Regions from separate parts of the Thermopolyspora sp. NPDC052614 genome, predicted to be linked through region 1. Evidence: predicted binding sites of a transcription regulator. Region 1 holds the regulator's gene; the other holds the start of a gene.
The links. Region 1 encodes LexA, which represses DNA repair genes until DNA is damaged. Its sites were predicted from a motif close to TCGAACANNTGTTCGA; they were not measured.
Positions count from the first base shown of each region.

Region 2: the regulator LexA is predicted to act here: its motif matches at 6,871-6,886, upstream of AB0K60_RS14795 (Rv2578c family radical SAM protein).

Region 1 covers NZ_JBFATZ010000001.1:177,957-189,355, forward strand. The annotation lists gene AB0K60_RS00720 (hypothetical protein) at 1-12, opposite strand, end outside; gene leuS (leucine--tRNA ligase) at 1,257-3,716, shown strand; gene lexA (transcriptional repressor LexA) at 4,096-4,803, opposite strand; gene AB0K60_RS00735 (hypothetical protein) at 5,493-5,678, shown strand; gene nrdR (transcriptional regulator NrdR) at 6,042-6,503, shown strand; gene AB0K60_RS00745 (vitamin B12-dependent ribonucleotide reductase) at 6,773-9,616, shown strand; gene AB0K60_RS00750 (MFS transporter) at 9,765-11,153, opposite strand; gene AB0K60_RS00755 (helix-turn-helix domain-containing protein) at 11,216-11,399, shown strand, end outside.
Region 2 covers NZ_JBFATZ010000006.1:43,982-55,380, forward strand. The annotation lists gene soxR (redox-sensitive transcriptional activator SoxR) at 1-280, opposite strand, end outside; gene AB0K60_RS14765 (DJ-1/PfpI family protein) at 360-1,268, opposite strand; gene AB0K60_RS14770 (cysteine hydrolase family protein) at 1,299-1,901, opposite strand; gene AB0K60_RS14775 (aldolase/citrate lyase family protein) at 2,441-3,214, shown strand; gene AB0K60_RS14780 (lysophospholipid acyltransferase family protein) at 3,703-4,359, shown strand; gene AB0K60_RS14785 (penicillin-binding transpeptidase domain-containing protein) at 4,475-6,112, shown strand; gene AB0K60_RS14790 (DUF3040 domain-containing protein) at 6,488-6,760, opposite strand; gene AB0K60_RS14795 (Rv2578c family radical SAM protein) at 6,895-7,941, shown strand; gene AB0K60_RS14800 (hypothetical protein) at 8,068-8,211, shown strand; gene AB0K60_RS14805 (PDZ domain-containing protein) at 8,292-11,399, shown strand, end outside.

The DNA.
Region 1 (11,399 bases):
GCCGGCGGTCACGAACGGCCGGTAGGGGTCGTCGCCCCCCTGCGGACCTCCGGGCTGTGCCCCCGGTTGCGGGCCTCCGGGCTGTGTCTGGCCCGGGTGGCCCGGCTGGGGGCCGCCCGGCTGCGGATGGCCCTGTGGGGGCTGAGGGCCGTTTTGCGGATGCGGTTGGTGTCCGTGAGGGTGTCCGGGGCCGCCCGGGGGGTGCGGGCCGGGCTGAGCGCCGCCCGCGGAAGGACCTCCCTGGTACTGGCCTCCCTGGTTCGGGGCCGGGGGGTTCGGGCCGTTCTGGGGGTGTCCGCCGTGGTTCGGGCCGCCGTGGTTTGGACCGCCATGATTCGGACCGGCGTGGTTCGGGCCGCCGGATCCCGGGGCACCGGGAGGGGCCGCGTGGCCCGGGGGATGCGTCATACGGGCGCCGTCGGCGGGGGCGTCGCCGTACCTTGTCGCGGTCTCGCCCGGCACCGGGGCGGGGAAGGGGTTCGACTGACCGCCGAGCCGTGCGGTCTGCTCATAGGAGCGGGAGTCCGGCGGGCCGGGCGGACGGCCCTGCGCCTCGCGTCCGAACGGATCCGGGCCGGGCGAACCGGCGGCACCGTGCGCGGGGCCGTGGGCGCCGGGTTCGGCGCCGGAGGGGCCGTACGGGCCCGGCCGGCGGTGCGGCTCCGGGTGTCCGCCGCCGGGCATGCCGAAGGGTGGAGGGACCGGTTCGCGCCCTTGGGGCGCTTGCGGCCATGCCGGCATCGGGGGCTGGCTGCTGTGCTCCGGGGCCATGGCTGGCGTACCTCCCGCGGTCATGCCCGGTTTGGGGGTGGTCGGCATGATCTCATGCGCGCCAGGGGGTTCCGCAGCGAAACCGGAGAACGCGTCCCTGAACTGGTGCCCAGAGGGGTCCGTCGGAGGATCCTGCATCGGCAGGCTCCACTCCGCTGAAACGTCTTCCGGTCCCGTCGGGACTGAGTTGGCCACGCGGCGACCCTAAACCAATGGGACAGAAGAGGTCACAACGGATCTATCACCATCGGGTATCGCCGATCGGATCCGCGCGAGGCGGTCGCCGGGACGACGCAAAGACGATGAATACCCCTTGCAACCTGCGCTAGTCTTTCAGTATGCGTTCCGCGACCCTTAGCAGGCCGCATCGACCACGTTGAGCACGTGACCGGTCGATGCGGCTGCCCCTCGTGTGAGCGGGGGGCTTCTTTGTGGGTCGGATCGGTCGTTCACCGGCGCAGACATAACCAAAGGGACAATCACCCATGAGCGAGCAGTACGAGCCGAAGGCGCTGCAGGAGAAGTGGCAGCGACGCTGGGAGGAACTGGACCCGTTCCGCGCCGGCGAGGACCCGGACGACGACCGCCCTCGCAAGTACCTGCTCGACATGTTCCCCTACCCCTCCGGCGACCTCCACATGGGTCACGGAGAGGTGTTCGCCATCGCCGACGTGGTGGCCCGCTACTGGTTCCACAAGGGCTACAACGTGCTGCACCCGATCGGGTGGGACTCCTTCGGCCTGCCGGCCGAGAACGCCGCGATCCGCCGCAACGCGCACCCCGCCGAGTGGACCTACGCCAACATCGAGACGCAGGCGGCGTCGTTCCGCCGCTACGCGATCTCCTTCGACTGGTCGCGCCGCCTGCACACCAGCGACCCCGAGTACTACCGGTGGAACCAGTGGCTGTTCAACCGGTTCTTCGAGCGCGGCCTGGCCTACCGCAAGGGCGGGCTGGTCAACTGGTGTCCGCAGGACCAGACGGTGCTCGCCAACGAGCAGGTGGTGGGCGGCCACTGCGAGCGCTGCGGCGCCGAGGTGATCCGCCGTGAGCTGACCCAGTGGTACTTCAAGATCACTGACTACGCGCAGCGGCTGCTCGACGACATGGCCCAGTTGGAGGGCGGCTGGCCCGAGCGCGTGCTGACCATGCAGCGCAACTGGATCGGCCGGTCCACCGGCGCGGACGTCAAGTTCCGCATCGAGGGCCGCGACGAGCCCGTCACCGTCTACACCACGCGGCCGGACACGCTGTTCGGCGCCACGTTCTTCGTGGTCGCCGCCGACGCGCCGCTGGCCGAGGAGATCGTCGCGCCCGACCGCCGGGAGGCCCTGGAGGCGTACCGGGCCGAGGTGGCCAAGCTGTCCGACATCGAGCGGCTGTCCACCGAGAAGGAGAAGACCGGCGTCTTCCTGGGCACGTACGCGATCAACCCGGTGAACGGCGAGCGCCTGCCGGTGTGGGCCGCCGACTACGTGCTGGCCGACTACGGCCACGGCGCGATCATGGCGGTGCCCGCGCACGACCAGCGCGACCTGGACTTCGCGCTGAAGTTCGGCCTGCCGGTGAAGGTCGTGGTGCACACCGGCCTGGCCGACCCGGGCGAGACCGGCGTCGCCACGCCGGGCGAGGGCACGCTGGTCAACTCCGGGCCGCTGGACGGGCTGAGCAAGGCCGAGGCGATCGCGAAGATCATCGAGATCCTGGAGGCCGACGGCACCGGCACCGCCGCGGTCAACTACCGGCTGCGCGACTGGCTGCTGTCCCGCCAGCGGTTCTGGGGCACGCCGATCCCGATCATCCACTGCCCCGACTGCGGCGAGGTCCCCGTACCGGACGACCAGCTGCCGGTCACCCTGCCCGACCTGCGCGGCGAGGCCCTGGCGCCCAAGGGCGTCTCCCCGCTGGCCTCGGCCACCGAGTGGGTCAACGTCGACTGCCCCAAGTGCGGCGGCCCCGCCAAGCGGGACACCGACACGATGGACACCTTCGTCGACTCCTCCTGGTACTTCCTGCGGTACTGCTCGCCCCAGCTGGAGGACGCGCCGTTCGACCAGGAGCCGGTGCGCAGGTGGGGCCCGATCGACCAGTACGTGGGCGGCGTGGAGCACGCCGTGCTGCACCTGCTGTACGCGCGGTTCTTCACCAAGGTCCTGTACGACATGGGCATGGTCGACTTCACCGAGCCGTTCACCCGGCTGCTCAACCAGGGCCAGGTGATCAACGGCGGCAAGGCCATGTCGAAGTCGCTGGGCAACGGCGTCGATCTGGGCCAGCAGATCGAGGAGTTCGGCGTCGACGCGATCCGGCTGACCATGGTCTTCGCCGGGCCGCCGGAGGACGACATCGACTGGGCCGACGTCTCGCCGGGCGCGTCGCAGAAGTTCCTGTCCCGCGCCTTCCGCGTGATGGTCGAGGCCGGGGCCGCCACCGCCCCCGGCATCTCCTTCGCGGGCGGCCACGAGGAACTGCGCCGGGTCACCCACCGCACGATCGACGAGGTCACCCGGCTGATCGAGGCGCAGCGGTTCAACGTCGCCGTGGCCCGCATGATGGAGCTGACCTCGGCCATCCGCAAGGCGATCGACTCCGGCCCCGGCGCGGCCGACCCCGCCGTCCGCGAGGCCGCCGAGACGCTGGCCATCATGCTCTCCCTGGTCGCGCCGTACGCGGCCGAGGAGGGCTGGGAGCGGCTGGGCCACGGCCCGACGATCGCCCGCGCCCCCTGGCCCGAGGCCGACCCCGCCCTGCTGGTCGTCGAGTCGGTCACCTGCGTCGTCCAGGTCGCCGGCAAGGTCAGGGACCGCCTGGAGGTCTCCCCGGACATCTCCGACGCCGACCTGGAGGCCCTGGCGCTCGCCTCGGAGAAGGTCCAGGGCTACCTGTCCGGCGCCCCCCGCAAGGTGATCGTCCGCGCGCCGAAGCTGGTCAACATCGTCCCCTGACGGCGTCCGTCGGGTGAACGTCCCCCGGCGGGGTCTCTGTCGGCCCCGCCGGGCGCTGCTGGACCCGCCGAGCGCTGCTGGGCCGGTGCCGGAGCGTCAAGCTCTCCCGGCGCTTCGCGGCCCGGCGATCTGATCGCTTACCCCGCACCCGTCACTCTCGGCTCGTCGGGGGCGGTCGCCGCTCATCCGGCGGCAGGCAGGCCGGTGCCCACCTCACGTGGCCGACACGACGCCCGGCCGTGCGCCGCCGCCCCCGTGCGCGGCGTCCGCAGGCCCCTCGAAGCACGTCCATGCGCCGATGGCGGGATGATCGGCAGATGCCGCGGCTCCCAGGCCGCCCGGAGGCGGCCTGGGGTGGCCCGAGGAGCGCGCGAAGAGGTCAGAGGCGGCGGAGGACGGCCACCACGCGACCCAGAACCGTGGCCTCGTCGCCGGGGATCGGATCGTAGGAGGAGTTCTGCGGGACGAGCCAGACGTGGCCGTCCTTGCGCTTGAAGGTCTTGACCGTCGCCTCGCCGTCGATCATGGCCGCGACGATGTCGCCGTTGTCGGCGACGGGCTGCTGGCGCACCACCACCCAGTCGCCGTCGGCGATCGCGGCCTCGATCATCGAGTCTCCGGCCACTTGGAGGAGGAACAGCGTGCCCTCGCCGACGAGCTGCTTGGGCAGCGCGAAGACGTCCTCGACCCGCTCCTCGGCGAGGATCGGCCCACCGGCGGCGATGCGGCCCACCAGCGGCACGTAGGCGGCCGTGGGGCGGTTGATGCCGGGCTCCTCCGTGCCCGCGTCGGGGTCCACCCACAGCACCGGCTCACCGGGCAGCCGCACCTCCAGCGCGCGCGGGCGGTGCGGGTCGCGGCGCAGGTAGCCCTTGCGCTGCAGCGCGGTGAGCTGGTGCGACACGCTCGAGGTGCTGGTGAGCTGGACGGCCTCGCCGATCTCGCGCATCGAGGGCGGATAGCCGCGCCGCTGCACCGAGTCGCGGATCACCTCGAGAATCTTGCGCTGCCGGGGGGTGAGCCCCAGGGAGTCGCGTCGGCGTACCGCCAAGTCGACGGGTGTGCCCGCCTCGTTGTTTTCGGTCATGAATCCTCCTCGCGGCGTGACCCGTCGAACCCGGTCACGTGCCGACCTTCCGATCCGTATTCTTTGTGTCGCACACAGCGACCGTACCTCTATTCAAGATCATCATCAAACAATTGTTCGAGAGTCCTCGAAAATGACGGTGCCGTGGTGTACAACATCGTACGGGAGTTCGATCGATATGGTGTTCGATTTCGATCTTACTTCTGAATCCGATTCTCGCGGTTAGGGAGGCGGCAATGCGGCCCGACGCGTCAACATCCCGGATCAGACCCCCTGGCGAGCCCGCTCGCGCGAGCGCCACATCGTCTCCCGGCCGAGCGCCCGCCGAACACCTTGCCCCGGTCATCCCGATTACGTGCGCAATGCGATCGGCCAAAGCGGGAAAGATCCGGAAAAGCTCCGGCCCGCGCACCGAATCCGTGCCGTCACGCGATTCGGAGCTTGCGGCGAGGACCACCCCGCCTCCGCCGCGCCGCGCCTCCGGCCACAGGCCTCCGCCCCCGGCGCCCGACTCGCGGGTCGCCGCGAAGAAGCGCCGGGGCCCCGATACGGCGCCTGCCGGGGCGGCCGGGGGCGGTGCGGGGTCGCGGCCGGTCGGGAGGGCGCGGCGGGGCGCTACGGCGGCCTACGGGCGCGAGACCGTGGCCCGACGGCAGCCGGCCCGACGGCGGCCGGAGCGACGGCGGCCGATGAGGCGGCCGCCGGTGGGGCGGCGGCCGGTCCGGCTGACCAGACGGGGCCGGGTCCTGGTGGCGGTGGCGGTCCTGGTGGCCGTTGCGGGGGCGCTGCTGCTGGGCACGCGGGTCGGCATGAGCATCGCGTCCGCGGACCGCCTCGCCGCCCCTGCCGCCTTGGCCGCCTTGGCCGGCCATTGACCGAACCTCGCCGTTCGCTCGCCGTTTGACGCGTGACGGGGAAGTTCCCGTCTGTTCCGGATGTCCCCTCTGGCGCATCGTTTGCCGTGGTCACACAGCCGCACCCGCGTCCCGGCCGCCCGTTGCGACACGCCGACGGCGCAGCCGTCTTGTGGCCGGTGAGCAGTGCTTTCGCGGCCGGGTGCCGCTCTCGACTTGCGCTCACGGTTGGGCACTTCTAGGGTGGGGACCACAAGATGTAGTAGTTACACCGCTGTACTTCACCATAGCTTGTGTTTCCATTACCGCACTGTGGTACGCCGCAGGGCGTGCGCGAGCGTTCCGTGAAGTCCGGGGGTCCTGGGGAAAGGGGGAAACGGCGCGATGCACTGCCCATTCTGCCGACACCCGGACACCAGGGTCATCGACAGCCGTTCCACCGAGGACGGCGCGGCGATCCGCCGCAGGCGCACCTGCCCCGAGTGCGGGCGCAGGTTCACCACACAGGAGACCGTGCTGCTCATGGTGAGCAAGCGCAGCGGGGTGACCGAGCCCTTCTCCCGCGACAAGGTCATCGCCGGCGTACGGCGGGCCTGCCAGGGAAGGCCGGTCAGTGAGGACTCGCTGGCCAAGCTCGGCCAGCGGGTGGAGGAGGCCATCCGGGCGACCGGCGTCGCCGAGATCCCCTCCAACGAGGTGGGGCTCGCCATCCTCGGCCCGTTGCGCGACCTGGACGAGGTGGCCTACCTCAGGTTCGCGTCGGTCTACCGCGGCTTCGAGACACTTGCCGACTTCGAGGCCGAGATCAAGCAACTACGCGCTGTCCGCGACGAACAGCGGGCGTGAATCCGGCGGATCAACAAGCGATCGACAAGGCGAGGAACAGGCGCGCCGGGGCAGTGCCTCACAGGGCCTCACAGGGGCACCAGGGGTCTCAGGGGGCCTTCAGGGGTCGGGCGAACGGCTCCTTGCCCCATGAGAGTCATGGAGCCGCGGCGCGCGGACGACGTGTGTCCAACACCGGGCCCGGCGGCGGGCCCGGACAATCCGGCACCGGGCTCGGCGGGGGCCCGGCGGTTCGACCAAGGGCTCCGCGGAGCCCGGAAGGGGGAGTCATGACCGACACCGCAAGCGAGGCCACCGGCGGGGCGGCCCCGCGCGGAGGCAAGCGGGGGCGCAGGACCGGCCTGAAGATGAAGCGGATCTTCACCACTCCCGGCGTGCACCCCTATGACGAGATCGACTGGGAGCGTCGTGACGTCGTCATGACCAACTGGCGCGACGGCTCGGTCAATTTCGAGCAGCGCGGCGTGGAGTTCCCCACCTTCTGGTCGGTGAACGCCGCCAACATCGTCACCACCAAGTACTTCCGCGGCGCCGTCGGCACCCCCCAGCGCGAGTGGAGCCTCAAGCAGCTCGTGGACCGCGTGGTCGGGGTCTACGTGCGCACCGGCCGCGAGCACGGCTACTTCGCCTCCGACGAGGACGCCGAGATCTTCGAGCACGAGCTGAAGTACGCCCTGGTCCACCAGCTCTTCGCGTTCAACTCGCCGGTCTGGTTCAACGTCGGCACCGCCTCCCCGCAGCAGGTCTCCGCCTGTTTCATCCTGTCCGTGGACGACACGATGGAGTCGATCCTCGACTGGTACAAGGAGGAGGGGGTCATCTTCAAGGGCGGCTCCGGCTCCGGGGTGAACCTCTCCCGCATCCGCTCCAGCAAGGAGCTGCTGTCCAGCGGCGGTACGGCGAGCGGCCCGGTGTCCTTCATGCGCGGCGCCGACGCCTCGGCCGGCACGATCAAGTCGGGCGGCGCCACCCGGCGGGCCGCGAAGATGGTCGTGCTCGACGTGGACCACCCCGACATCGAGGAGTTCATCGAGACCAAGGCCCGCGAAGAGGACAAGATCCGCGCCCTCCGCGACGCCGGATTCGACATGGACCTCGGCGGCAAGGACATCGTGTCGGTCCAGTACCAGAACGCCAACAACTCGGTGCGGGTCACCGACGAGTTCATGCGCGCCGTCGAGCGGGGCGAGCAGTTCGGCCTCCGGGCCCGGCTGAGCGGCGAGGTCATTGAAAAGGTGGACGCCAAGGCGCTGTTCCGCAAGATGGCCCAGGCCGCCTGGGAGTGCGCGGACCCGGGCATTCAGTACGACGACACCATCAACGACTGGCACACTTCCCCGGAAACCGGTCGAATCACGGCGAGCAACCCGTGCAGCGAATATATGCACCTGGACAATTCGTCCTGCAATCTCGCCTCCATCAATCTCCTGAAATTCCTGACCGACGATGACACCTTCGACGTCGAGCGTTTCGTGAAGATCGTCGAATTGATCATCACCGCGATGGACATTTCCATCACCTTCGCCGACTTCCCCACCGAGAAGATCCGCGAGACCACCCGCGCCTACCGCCAGCTCGGCATCGGCTACGCCAACCTGGGCGCGCTGCTGATGGCCACCGGCCACGCCTACGACTCCGATGGCGGCCGCGCCCTCGCCGCCGCCATCACCTCGCTGATGACCGGCACCTCCTACCGCCGCAGCGCCGAACTCGCCGGCGTCGTCGGCACGTACGACGGCTACGAGCGCAACGCCGAGGCCCACAAGCGCGTCATGCGCAAGCACGCGGGCGCCAACGACGACCTGCGCACCATCGAGCCGATGGCCAAGTCCATCCACGCCGAGGCGACCCGCCAGTGGCAGGAGTGCCTGCGCCTCGGCGAGCGCCACGGCTACCGCAACGCGCAGGCCAGCCTGTTGGCTCCGACCGGAACCATCGGCTTGATGATGGACTGTGACACCACGGGTATCGAGCCCGATCTGGCCCTGGTCAAGTTCAAGAAGCTCGTCGGCGGCGGCTCCATGCAGATCGTGAACCAGACGATCCCGCGCGCCCTCAAGCAGCTCGGCTACCAGCCTGAGCAGGTTGAGGCCATCGTCGAGCACATCGCCGAGCACGGTCACGTCATCGACGCTCCCGGCCTGCGGCCCGAGCACTACGAGGTCTTCGACTGCGCGATGGGCGAGCGGGCCATCGCGCCGATGGGCCACGTCCGCATGATGGCCGCCACCCAGCCGTTCCTGTCCGGCGCGATCAGCAAAACGGTCAATCTTCCCGAATCGGCCACGGTGGAAGACATCGAGCAGGTCTACATGGAGGGCTGGAAGCTCGGTCTGAAGGCCCTGGCCGTCTACCGGGACAACTGCAAGGTGGGCCAGCCGCTGTCGGCGGCCAAGAACGGCGACAAGGACAAGAAGGCCGAGGAGCCGGCCGTCAAGGTGATCGAGGTGCCGCGGCCCACGCGGCGTCGCCTGCCGCACAAGCGGCCGAGCACCACGACCCGGTTCACCGTGGGCGGCGCCAAGGGCTACATGACCGCCTCGTCCTACCCCGACGACGGGCTCGGCGAGGTCTTCCTCAAGATGTCCAAGCAGGGCTCCACGCTCGCGGGCGTGATGGACGCCTTCTCCGTCGCGATCTCGGTGGGCCTGCAGTACGGCGTGCCGCTGGAGACGTTCGTCAGCAAGTTCGTGAACATGCGCTTCGAGCCGGCCGGCATGACCGACGACCCGGACATCCGCATGGCCGCCTCGGTGATGGACTACATCTTCCGCAGGCTCGCCCTGGACCACCTCCCCTACGAGGAGCGCGCCGCCCTCGGGATCTTCTCCGCGAGCGAGCGCGCCGCCCAGGCCCGCGGCGAGGACCCGGGCGCCCTGCAGGAGGTCGACCCGGAGGCCCTGGCCCAGTCCGCCCCGATCGAGGAGACGCCCAAGCCCGTCGAGCCGAAGCGCCCCGTCGAGCCGGAGCCGCACAGCACCATGGAGGCCCTGGAAAGCCACATGGGCCGCACCGCCGACGCCCCGCTGTGCATGACCTGCGGCACGAAGATGCGCCCGGCGGGCAGTTGCTACGTCTGCGAGGGCTGCGGCAGCACCAGCGGCTGCAGCTGAGCAACAACTGGTTTGAACAACAACCGGTTTGAGCAACAACCGGTTCCGTCTCGGCCATCGACATGATGGCTGATACGGCGAGCGCCTGGCCTCGGAGGAGGCCAGGCGCTCGGCGCGGTTGCAGGATCCGGGGCCGGCGCTGGGGCGGTCAGGCCCTGCGGACGAGGAACGTGGCGAGGGCGGTCAGGGCGACGAGGGCGGCGCCGGCGAGCAGGGTGATGCCGACGCCGTCGGCGAAGCCGCGCAGGCCTGCCACGGAGGCGATCGCGGCGATGCCGAGGGCCGAGCCGACGTAGCGGGCGGTGCTGTTGGCGCCCGCGCCCATGCTGCCCTGGCTGGGCGGGACGCTCTCGATGGACAGGTGGGTGAGGGCGGCGTTGATGAAGCCGCTGCCGACGCCCGCGATGAGCAGGCCGAGGACGGTCAGGGGCGGGGACCAGTGGCCGCCGATGCCGAGCAGGGGCAGGTAGCCGGCGGCGGACAGCAGCATGCCGAGGGCGAGCAGGGCCCGGCCGCCGAGCCGTACGCGGCGTGCCTGGAGGGCGACCAGGAACGAGGCGCCGGACCAGACGCTGGACAGCACGGCGGTGCCGAACGGGGTGACGCCGTGGGCGAGCTGCAGCACGGTCGGCAGGAACGTCATGGGGCCGACGACGGCGAGGCCGACGACGAACGCCCCGGCGGAGGCGACGGCGAACAGCGGCCGGCGCAGCAGGCTCAGGTCGAGCATCGGCTCCGCGCGACGCCGTTCGATGAGCGTGAACGCCAGGAACAGGACCGCCGCCAGGCCCAGGGCGATCGGGACGATGGGACGCGTCCAGCCCAGCCGGCCCTCGGTGATGCCGGTGAGCAGCGCGGCCAGGCCGAGGCCGAGCGTGACGACGCCCGGCAGGTCGAGGCTGCGTGGCCGGTCCGCGCGCGACTCGGGCAGCAGGCGGGCGCCGAGGACGAGCAGCAGCACGGCGGCGACGGCGATCAGCCAGTAGGTGCCGCGCCAGCCGGCGACGGCGGTGACGCCCGAGGCGACGAAGGGGCCGATGAGGATGCCGAGGCCGAGCATCGCGCCGTAGCGGCCGGTGGCCTTGAGCCGTTCGGGCCCGGCCGGGTACGCGTGGCCGACCGCGCCCAGTCCGGCGGCGAGCAGGGCGGCGCTCGCCGCGCCCTGCAGCACCCGGGCGGTGACGAACACGGCGGTGCCGGGGGCGGCGGCGGCCGCGACGCTCGCGACGGCGAACAGCGCCATGCCGCCCAGGTAGGTGCGGCGGCGCCCGCGATCGTCGGCGATCACACCGGCGATCAGCAGCAGGGCGGCCATGCCGAGGGTGACGCCGTTGAGGATCCACACCGGCCCGGTGACCCCCGCGCCCAGCCCGGCCGCCGTCAGGGGGAGCGTCACCGCGGGGACCGTGTAGTTGATCAGAACGAGGAGGAGGGCGGCGCACGACACCACCAGGGTCGAACGCGCGGTCGCCGGGACGGGAGGAGCAGGGGATTGCACGGAGGTGACGGTCATGCCGGGCCTTCCGGGTTGGTTCATTCATTGAACTATGGCCCAAACCGTAACACACGTAAGTTCGGTGAATGAACTAGGATCCCGGTATGGGGCTGGGCAAGAACTACGCGGGCCAGGACTGCTCCCTCGCCCGCGCGCTGGAACTGATCGGCGAGCGCTGGACGTTCCTGGTGATCCGCGACGCCCTCTACGGCGTCCGCCGCTTCGGCGACTTCCTCGCCCACCTGGACCTGCCCAGGGCCGTGCTCGCGCAGCGGCTGCAGACCCTCG
Region 2 (11,399 bases), on a different contig from region 1:
CCGACAACTGCCGCCAATCACGACGCGTCGGCGTACGCTCGTCCGGCAGCCTCGACAACGCCTCGCGAATCGTGCTCAGCGGAATCCCCACCCGCTGCGACACCCGGATGAACGCCACCCGCCGCAGCGTGTCACGGGAATAGCGACGCTGATTGCCACTGGTACGCCGGCTGCGGATCAGCCCCTTGGACTCATAGAAGCGCAACGCGCTGACCGCCACCCCACTGCGCTCGGCCAACTGCCCAATGGTGAGCTCGTGGACGCTCTCGCCGACCCGCATGGCCCTCCCCTCAGCCCGGACTGAGCTCCACCATAGTTGAGGTATCCGGGCAGCTGGGAAGGTAGCCGGGAAGACCGTCTCAGGCGGCACGCGACCGCAGGCGACGCAGCATCCGCGCGTCGCTGAACCCCACCGCCCGCGCCGCGGACTCCACCGTCGCCCCCTGACCGATCAGATGCTCGGCCCGCTCCACCCGCAGCACCTGCTGGTAACGCAACGGCGTCAACCCCGTCGCCGCCCGGAACAACCGCGTCAGCGTACGCTCGCTCACCCCCGCCGCGGCCGCGAGATCCGCCAGCGGAAGCCGCTCGGCGAACGCCGAATCGATCAGATCCTGGGCCCGATGCACCGCCTCGCTGACATGCGCCCGATACCGCAGCATCGCGCTGGCCTGCCGCTCGTCGCCGTTGCGCCGCGCGTACACCACCATCGCCCGGGCCACCCGCGCCGCCACCGACGGCCCGTGCCGGACGGCGACCAGATGCAACGCCAGATCAATGCCACTGGCGATCCCCGCCGACGTCACCACCCGGCCGTCCACCACATAAAGGACGTCCCGCACCACCCTGGCCTTCGGATACCGGACCGCCAGCTCCTCCTGCAGGTCGTGATGGGTGGTACAACGACGGCCGTCCAGCAGCCCCGCCCGCCCCAGCGCGTCCGCGCCCGCGCACACGCTGGCCACCACGCCGCCCGCCGCGTGATGCGCGGCCAGCCTCCGCAGCGCGGCCGCGCCGATCGGGCCGTACCCGCGCAGCGTCGGCGACCGCCAACCGGGCACCATCACCAGATCACCGGCCGCCGTCTCCGGCCAGTCCACCCGCGCCCGGAGCGGCAGGCCCTGCGCCGACAGCACCTCCTCGCGCTCGGCCACGTACACCAGCTCATAGTCGTGGCCGAAGCCCGCCGCAGTGGAGAACACCTGGGCGGGCCCGGCCAGATCCAGCAGATGCAGCCCCGGCACCAGCAGGAAGACCACCCTGCTCATCGTCCGGCGCCCCCGACACCGCCCGGCACGTCAGCCGACCGCGCCGACCGGCACGCCCGTCACCTCATCCACGGTGCGAATCGTAGCGAACCGGCCATCGAGCACGAACACCGTACGCTCCACCACATCGGCCGCCTGCATGGTCGACGGGTCCGCGACGATCTCGGCCACGCTGCGATCCGCCGGCGCGTCCCGACGCGGAATCGGGAACGTCGCCGTCGCGTCCACCACGAAGTCGACCTCGTACCCCAGATCGAACGCCACCCGGGTCGTCGTCTCACAGCACTGCTCGGTACGGATGCCGCACACCGTCAGCTTGCCCACCCCATTCCGGGTGAGCGTCTGGTGCAGGTTCGTCGTGGTGAACGAGTTGAGCGACGTCTTGACGATCACCGGCTCGCCCTCTCGCGGCTCCAGACCGTCCATCAGCCGGACGAAGCCCGACGCCGCATCGAAGACGTCCCCCGTGCCCGGCTCATTGTGCAGAACCCACACCACCAGCTCGCCCCGCTCCCGGGCGGCGGCCACCAGCCGGTTCACCTGATCCACGATGTCCGGATTGGACACCGCCTCCCACAACGGCCGCCGGCGGAAGGATTCCTGTACGTCGATGACGATGAGTGCGTTTTTCATGCCACAATCGTCGCCCCGCCCCCTGCCCGCTCATAAGGCATGATCAGGCCCCGATGCGGAACGATCCGGTCATCACCCGCCATCGGGCAAGATCGCGCCGCATGGCCACGCGCGGCCACCGGTCCGGGCACTGCCGCGCCTCGCGCCCGAGGATCCGGCGCGGACCGGGCGCGGCTCCGGCTCGCCCGGCCGCCGGAATCCGCGCCGCTCGTAGTACGGCGCGTTCCACGGCACCTCGGCGAACGGTCAACGTCACGGCGGCCATGCGATCGCGGGCGGCCAGGTTCGTCACGTGGTCCAGCAGTACGAACCCGGGGCCAACCGGTTTGGGGGCTGTTAGTGTCGGTGGGTTATGGGTTTTGCGGGTTCTGTAACCGTAGAAAGCGATCCCCTTTACTTTGTAGATCAAGATAGTGATGGCGGGAGATCGTTTCGTTCGGCCGTACAGGGGTGTTCCGGGCCTGGGACGGGCACAGTCGTGACAGCACACCCCGTTCCGGGGCGGCAGGAACGCGTCGCACCATCGGAAGGAATCATTCATGACGTTCGCCGCACGGCTTCGCGGCCGCGAGCGGATCGCCGGGGTCTGGCAGATCACCCCCAGCCCGGTCATCGCGGAACGGCTCGCCACCCTCGGCTTCGACTACCTCTGCCTGGACACGCAGCACGGCCTGATCGACTACGCGTCGTTCGTGGCGGCCGTCACCGCCGTGGACGCGGCGGGCGGGGTGGCGATCGGCCGGGTGGCCGCCAACGACCCCGCCCGCATCGGGCGCCTGCTCGACGCCGGGGCGCAGGGCGTGATCGTGCCGCTGGTGAACTCCGCGGAGGAGGCCGCGGCGGCCGTGAGCGCCTGCCGCTATCCCCCTGCGGGCACCCGCAGCTACGGCCCGGCACGCTCCGACCTGCGCATCGGCCCCGACCCCCGCGCCGCCGACGAGGCCGTGGCGTGCATCGTCATGATCGAGACGCGCGGAGCCCTGGAGGACATCGAACGGATCTGCCGCATCCCCGGCCTCGACGGCGTCTACATCGGCCCGTCCGACCTCGCCCTCGCGCTCGGCGCGCCACGCCCGGGAGAGACGGCCGGCACGCCGGAGTTCGCCCAGGCGTTCAAGCGGATCACCGCCGCCGCCGAGAGCGCCGGCATCGGGTGCGGCGTGCACTGTCACAGCGCCGACGAGGCGGCCCGCATGCTCGACGACGGCTTCACCTTCGCCACCGCCTGCAGCGACCTGTCCCTGCTGGAGGAGGCCGCCCGGGCGGCGCTGCGCACGGTCACGCCCTCCCCCGGCGCCGCCGGCCCGCGCTGACCCGGCCCCGCGAGCGGCCCGGCGGCGGACACGCGACGCCTCGGCCGACCGGGGCGGCGGGTTCGAGCCCATCCCCGGTCCGGGCGTATGCCGTCGTACCCGCCGAACCACGGCGGATCGGTGGAGAAACGGCACGCGCCGGACGGCGTGGCTGGAATAAGCACCGATGAGCGTGGGTTAGAGTCGTGAGGCCGATGTGGTCTGTGTCCCCCGGGCCGCAATTAACGCCTTCACGGAATACCGTCCGGCTGGAGCCGTGTTGTGCCTCTCGCCGAGGAGGCGACCGCCACATCGGCTCAAAGCATCGTGCCCCCCGTGACCAAGGTCGCGGGGGGCACTTCGCTTTCCGGTGGATGCCCTGGGTGGAGCGTTACACGACCGGCCCGCGGGCGACCGGTCCCGGCCGTGTCGCCTCGGCGGCGGGGCCTGGCGCCGCCTCCGGGGCACAGTCATAGGGTTGGCTCGTCGGCCGAGATCGGGAGACACACGTGCTGTACCGCCTCACCAAGATCGTCAGTGGTCCGTTCCTGCACCTGCTGTGGCGTCCCCGCATCGAGGGCGCCGACCACGTCCCCATCACCGGCCCGGCGATCCTCGCCTCCAATCACCTGTCGATCCTCGACTCCACCTTCCTGCCGCTGATGCTGCCCCGCAAGGTGAGCTTCGTGGCCAAGGCCGAGTACTTCACCGGCAATCCCCTGACGGCGATGTTCATGCGCGCCACCGGCCAGATCGCGATCGACCGCGAGAGCGCCTCGGCCGCCCAGGCCATGCTCGACGCCGCCGCCGACCTGCTGAAACGCGGCGAGCTTTTCGGCATCTACCCCGAGGGCACCCGGTCTCCCGACGGGCGGCTCTACCGGGGCAAGATCGGCGTCGCCTGGCTGGCGCTGACCACCGGCGCCCCGGTGCTCCCGGTCGCGATGATCGGCACCGACCGGGTGCTGCCGCCGGGCCGGTCCGTCCCCCGCGTCCGCAGGATCGGCGTACGCGTCGGCGAGCCGATGACCTTCAGCGGCGACCCCGGGCACGCCCGTACCCGCCGGGAGGTCACCGACCAGGTGATGCAGGCCATTCAGAAACTTTCAGGGCAGGAGTACGTCCCGGTGTACGCGTCCAGCGTCAAAGCCCGCCGACAGGAATGAGTGCCGAATAACGCGTAATGCGGCGCAAATCACCCCTAGAACGGCGGAGCGGACCGGCCTTCCCGGCGTCTCCGGGCTAGTCTGCTGGAGACACCGAGCGACCGGGGGGAAGCACGTGCCGCGGGCCCGTACTATCGCGATCACCGCCGTCGCCGTCGTAGTCGTGGCCGGAGCCGGGGCGGGCGGCGCCTACTACCTGCTGCGCACCCAGGGCACGCCGCAGGAGACCGCCGAGCGGTTCGTCCAGGCCTGGAGCAAGGGCGACACGGCGGCGATGCGGGCGCAGCTCGGCGAGCGCGCCCCGAACTTCGCGCCGACCTACGACCGGCTCGCCAAGGACCTGCGCGTGAAGTCCACCGAGGTACGCATCACCGGCGTCACCACGACCGGCGACGACCGGGCCAAGGCCGCCTACTCGGCCACGCTCGCCATCGGCGACGCCGGCCGGTGGACCTACCAGGGCTCCATCGACCTGAAGGTCGAGGACCGGCGCTGGACGGTGGACTGGACGCCGAAGGCCGTACACCCCCGACTCGACGGCACCAATCGCCTGGCGCTCAAGACCACCTGGCCCGAGCGGGCCGCGATCACCGACTCCGGCGGCGGCCGCATCGACCAGGGCGACGTCGGCGGCTCGGTGCAGCAACTCGTCGGCTACGTCGACAAGGCCGACGCCAAGGACGCCGCACGGCTGGGCGCGCCGTACAAGCAGGGGGATCCGATCGGCAAGGCCGGCCTGCAGGCGACCTTCCAGAAGCGGCTCGCCGGCACGCCCAGCACCGCGATCCAACTGGTCGGCGCGGACGGCAAGTCGGCCGAGACCCTCGACACCCTCAAGGGCGCCGAGGGCGAATCGGTGCGCACCACCCTGGACATGTCGGTGCAGGCCGCCGCCGTGAACGCGGTGCGGGACGTGGACAAGCCCACCTCGCTCGTGGCGATCCGGCCGTCCACCGGGGAGATCCTCGCCGTCGTCAACAACCGGGGCGGCTTCAACCGGGCGCTGGAGGGCGGTTACGCGCCCGGATCGACGTTCAAGACCGTCACCGCCGCGGCGCTGCTGGCCGAGGGCGTGGCCCCCGACGAGCGGGTCACCTGCCCCAAGAACGCCGTCATCGGCGGCCTGAAGATCCGCAACTCCGACAACGAGGCGTTCGGCGCGATCTCGTTCACCGACTCCTTCGCCCACTCGTGCAACACCACGTTCGCGCCGCTCGCCGCCAAGCACCTGGGGGCCCGCAAGCTGCAGGAGGCGGCCGAATGGTTCGGCTTCAACCAGGCGCCGCGCATCGGCGTCCCCGCCGCCAAGCCCAACATGCCCCTGGCGTCCAGCGACGCCGAACTCGCCGCCGAGTCGTTCGGCCAGGCCAGGATCACCGCCAGCCCGCTGGTGATGGCCGGGGTCGCCGCCGCCGTCGCCGACGGCTCCTGGCGCCCGCCCACCCTGGTCGCCTCGCCCGAACGTAAGGGCACGCCCAAGCCGCTGCCCGACGGCGTCGCCGAGCGCCTGCGCCCGATGATGAGGGCCGTGGTGACCAGGGGCACCGCCGCCAAGGCCGGGCTGCCCGAGGGCACGGCGGGCAAGACGGGCACCGCCGAGTTCGGCACCGGGCCCAAGCTGAACACCCACGCCTGGTTCATCGGCTACCGGGGGAACCTGGCGTTCGCCGTCGTAGTCGAGGGCGGCGGCGGAGGCGGCGCGGTCGCCGCGCCCGTCGCCGCCAAGTTCCTGCGCGGCCTCGCCTCCACCTGATCCGCGCGGCCGGCATCGGCTCCGCCGTGTTATTCGGGTCGCTGGGGAATCTGGTGTTCGCGCCGATGATGTCCGCCGTGGTGACCAGGGGGACCGCCGGGCAAGGCCGGGCCGCCCGAGGGCACGGCGGGCAAGACGGGCACCGCCGAGCCCGGCACCGGGCCCAACGCCCAACGGCCACGCCCGGTTCATGCCACCGGGGGAATCCGGCGTCCGCCGTCGTGGTCGAGGGGGGCGGCGACGCGGTCGCCGTGCCCGTCGCGGCCGAGTTTCACGCCCCGGGAATCGGCCTCCCGGGACCGCGCAGGAGACGCGGTGGCGGGAACGGCATGCGAAAGAGCCGCCTGGGCGGCAACCGGGCCGGGGCCGCCCCGGTCAGAAGGCGAGGGCGGCGGCGTCGTGGCGGAACGCCATGATCAGCAGCGTGGTGATCAGGGTCGCGATCAGCAGCCAGCTCACCAGGATGATGATCGTGGACCGGCTCGGGCGGCGGCGCGCGGGTCGGGTGGCCCGGCGGCGCTCGGCGTTCTCTCTGCGCTCGACACGGTCGTTGAACGACTCCAGCCGGGCGGCGAGTCGCGGATCCTCGTCACTGAGGTGACGCTCGATCTGCGCAAGCAATCGCTCCTCGTCCCGCGACCAGGCCATGCCGGACCTCCCGCAACGCAAGGTTTGTAGCGACGTTCTGCCCAGACATGAAGATCATTAGCCGTGTCGTTGCTCGCAATTTACAACGGGCTTCCATGTTGCGATCATCATCGAACGGCTGTTCTAATCAAGGCATGCGCTGGGACAATCTGCGGCCGTCCGCGACCGGCGAGGGCGATTCGGCTCCAGCCCTGATCCCCAGGGGGGCGGTCGTCCGGACCTTCGACACCCCCGAGTTCCGGGGCATCACCTTCTACGAGGTCCAGGCCCGGTCGATCATCAACCGCGTCCCCGGCTCCTCGCGCGTGCCCTTCGAATGGACGATCAACCCCTACCGGGGGTGCTCCCACGCGTGCGTCTACTGCTTCGCCCGCAAGAGCCACACCTACCTGGATCTGGACGCCGGGCGCGACTTCGACTCCAAGATCATCGTGAAGGTCAACGCCGCCGAGCTCGCCCGCCGGGAGCTGGCCGCGCCCCGATGGCGGGCCGCGGCCGGGCGGCCGCACATCGCGCTGGGGGCCAACGTCGACTGCTATCAGCGCGCCGAGGGGCGCTACCGCCTGATGCCCGGCATCCTGCGGGCCCTGATCGACGCCGCCCAGCCGTTCTCCATCCTCACCAAGGGCTCGCTGATCCTGCGCGACCTGGAGCTGCTGACCGAGGCCGCGCACGTCACCGGGGTGCAGGCGAACGTGTCGGTCGGGTTCACCGACGAGCGGGCCTGGCGGCCGGTCGAGCCCGGCACGCCGTCGCCGCGCAAGCGACTGGAGGTCTGCGCCACGCTCAACGAGCACGGCGTCGGCTGCGGGGTGCTGATGGCGCCCATCCTCCCCTACCTCACCGACTCGCCGGCTCAACTGGAGCGCACCGTGCGGGCGATCGCCGAGGCCGGCGCCACCCACGTCACGCCGATCGTGCTGCATCTTCGTCCCGGGGCGCGCGAGTGGTTCATGGCGTGGCTGTCGCGCGAGCATCCCCGCCTGGTCCCCCGCTATCTGGAGCTGTACGGGCGGGGCGCCTACGCCCCCAGGGCGTACCAGGAGCGCGTCGCCGCCACCGTCAGGGAGCTGGCCGAGCGGCACGGCGTCGGCAGGTCCGCCGCGAGGCCCGCGCACGCGGGCAGCGCTCCCCCGCCGGCCGCGCCCGCGCCCGGGGCCGAGCAGCTGACCCTGCTCTGAGCCAAGCACTGCCCAGGAAAGCTCCGATTCGTCGCCATATGAGGTGATTGGCGACATTTGCGGGTATCACTCGCGCGCTGTCAGGGGGCGCGCGGCGCGTCCCCGCACCCATGAGAAGGGGGAACCATGGGCGACCAACGTAAGAAACCTGTGAAATCTTCGAGCAAGGCCAAAAAGGCGGCCATCAAGGCCACCCGCGAGGCGAAACAGGCCAAGAAGATGGCACGACGCGGCGAGCTGGTACTAGAGCCCGACGTGGAACGGGACTGACCCCGGCTTTCAGGTGGCCGGCGCTTATTCGCCTTGTCTAAAGGCGCGTCTATAGTGCCGTTGACCGCCTGATCACCATCGTGAGGGATTCGATGCCCGCCTACCTGCGCTTCCCGACGATCTTTCGTGACGTCATCGTGTTCGTGTCCGAGGACGATCTGTGGATGGTGCCCGCAGCAGGCGGTCGCGCGTTCCGCCTGACCGCGGGCGTCGCGGAGGCGGGCTACCCCCGCTTCTCGCCCGACGGCGAGCACCTCGCCTTCGTCGGCCGCGAGGAGGGCCCCGACGAGGTCTACGTGATGCCGGCCGAGGGCGGCCCCGCCCGCCGCGTCACCCACCAGGGCGCCCGCTGCACCGTCACCACCTGGGACCCCGACGGCAACGTGATCTACGCCAGCGACGACGGGCAACCCTTCGCCGGACGCAAATGGCTGCACAAGATCAACCCCGCCGACCCCGCCGACGTGCCCCACCGCCTGCCGTACGGACCGGCGAACTCCATCTCCTACGGCCCGTCCGGCGGCGTCGTGCTCGGTCGCAACACCGCCGACCCGGCCCGCTGGAAGCGCTACCGGGGCGGCACCGTCGGCGACCTGTGGATCGATCCCACCGGCGACGGCGAGTTCACCCGCCTGCTCTCCCTCGCCGGCAACCTCGCCTCCCCCTGCTGGGTCGGCGACCGCGTCTACTTCCTGTCCGACCACGAGGGCATCGGCAACGTCTACTCCTGCACCCCCGACGGCGCCGACGTGCGCCGGCACACCGACCACGCCGACTACTACGCCCGCAACCTCTCCGGCGACGGCCACCGCCTCGTCTACCACGCCGGCGCCGACCTCTACCTGCTCGACCCCGCCGAGGGCGAGTCCCGCCAGGTCCCCGTCCGGGTCGGCAGCTCACGCACCCAGCGCAACCGCCGGTTCGTCCCCGCCGAACGCTACCTCGACAGCGCCACCCTCAACCACGACGGCAGCGGCCTGGCCATCACCACCCGCGGCAAGGCCTACTCCTTCGCCAACTGGGAGGGCCCGGTCCTGCAGCACGGCGAGCCCGACGGCGTCCGCTACCGCCTGCTCACCTGGCTCAACGACCACAAGCGCCTGATCGCCGCGGCCGCCGACGAGTCCGACCGCGAGACCCTGGTGGTGCTCACCGCCGACGGCACCGCCGCCCCCGTACGGCTCGCCCACCTCGACACCGGCCGCGCCACCAACCTGCTCGTCTCCCCCAAACACGACAAGGTGGTCATCACCAACCACCGCAACGAGCTGCTGCTGATCGACCTCACCGCCGACGACCCCGCCGAGGCGACCCTGACCGTCCTCGACTCCAGCCGGTACGGCCGCATCGACGACCCGGCCTGGTCCCCCGACGGCCACTGGCTCGCCTACACCTATCCCCCCAACGCCCAGACCACCTGCATCAAACTGTGCCGCGTCGAGACCGGCGAGACCTTCGACGCCACCCGGCCGGTGCTGCGCGACCGCCGCCCCGCCTTCGACCCCGAGGGCGACTACCTCTACTTCATCGGCGAACGCGTCTTCAACCCCGTCTACGACTCCCTCCAGTTCGACCTGGGCTTCCCGCTCGGCACCCGGCCGTACGTGATCGCCCTGCGCTCCGACGTCCCCTCCCCCTTCGTCCCCCAGCCCCGCCCGCTCAAGGACGAAGGAAAGGACAAGGAGCAGCACGACGCCGACAAGGGCCCGACCGGCGAGGAGAACGGCAAGGACGCCGCCGGGAACGGCGACGCCAAGGACCAGGTCAAGGACGAGACCAAAGACGAGGCCAAGGACCAGGCCAAGGACGCCGACGCGACGGGCGGCGACGGAGCCGACGGGGACGACGCCGAAAAGCCCCTGGAGATCGAGATCGACGGCATCGAACGCCGCGTCGCCGAGTTCCCCGTGCCCGAGGGCCGCTACGGCCGCATCGTCGGCATCAAGGGCAAGGCCATCTACTCCATCTACCCGGTGCAGGGCTCCCTCGGCGACAGCCACTACTCCGACTCCGACGCCCCCTCGGGCAGCCTGCGCGTCTACGACTTCGAGAAGTACAAGCACGACCACTACATCGGCAACGTCGGCGACTTCGCCCTCGGCCCCGACTTCGCCACCCTGCTGTACCGTTCCGACCGCAGGCTCCGCGTCATCAAGGCCGGGGAGACCCCGCCGGACGAGGACTCCCCCGGGCGCAGCAGCGGCTGGATCGACCTGAGCCGCGTCAAGGTCTCGGTCCGCCCCGAGGCCGAGTGGCGGCAGATGTTCCGCGAGGCCTGGCGCCTGCAGAAGGAGCACTTCTGGGTCGAGGACATGGCCGGCGTCGACTGGGACCGCGTCTACGACCGCTACCTGCCGCTGGTGGACCGGGTCGGCACCCGCGGCGAGTTCTCCGACCTGCTGTGGGAGCTGCACGGCGAGCTCGGCACCTCGCACGCCTACGAGATGGGCGGCGAGTACCGCCCCCGCCCGCACTACTGGCAGGGCAAACTCGGCGTCGACTGGGAGTACCGCGACGGCGTCTACACCGTCGGCCGCATCGTCGGCGGCGACTCCTGGAGCCCGGAGACCACCTCCCCGCTCAACCGCCTCGGCGTGGACGTCCGCCCCGGCGACGCCGTGCTCGCCATCGACGGCCAGCCGATCGGCCCCGCCGCCTCCCCCGGCCTGCGCCTGGTCAACCAGGCCGACCAGGAGGTCCAGCTCACCATACGGCGCGGCGACGAGGAACCCCGTACCGTCACCGTCAAGGCCATCTCCGACGAGCAGCCCGCGCGCTACCGCGACTGGGTGGAGGCCAACCGCGCCCACACCCACGAACGCACCGGCGGCCGGGTCGGCTACCTGCACATCCCCGACATGAGCCCCGAGGGCTACGCCGAGTTCCACCGCGGCTTCCTCGCCGAGTACGACCGCGAGGGCCTCATCGTCGACGTCCGCTTCAACGGCGGCGGCCACGTCTCCTCGCTGCTGCTGGAGAAGCTGGCCCGCCGCCGCCTCGGCTACGACTTCCCCCGCTGGGGCGTCCCCGAGCCCTACCCGCCGGAGTCGCCGCGCGGCCCGATGGTCGCCATCACCAACGAGTGGGCCGGCTCCGACGGCGACATCTTCAGCCACACCTTCAAGCTGCTCAAGCTCGGCCCCCTCGTCGGCAAGCGCACCTGGGGCGGCGTCATCGGCATCTGGCCC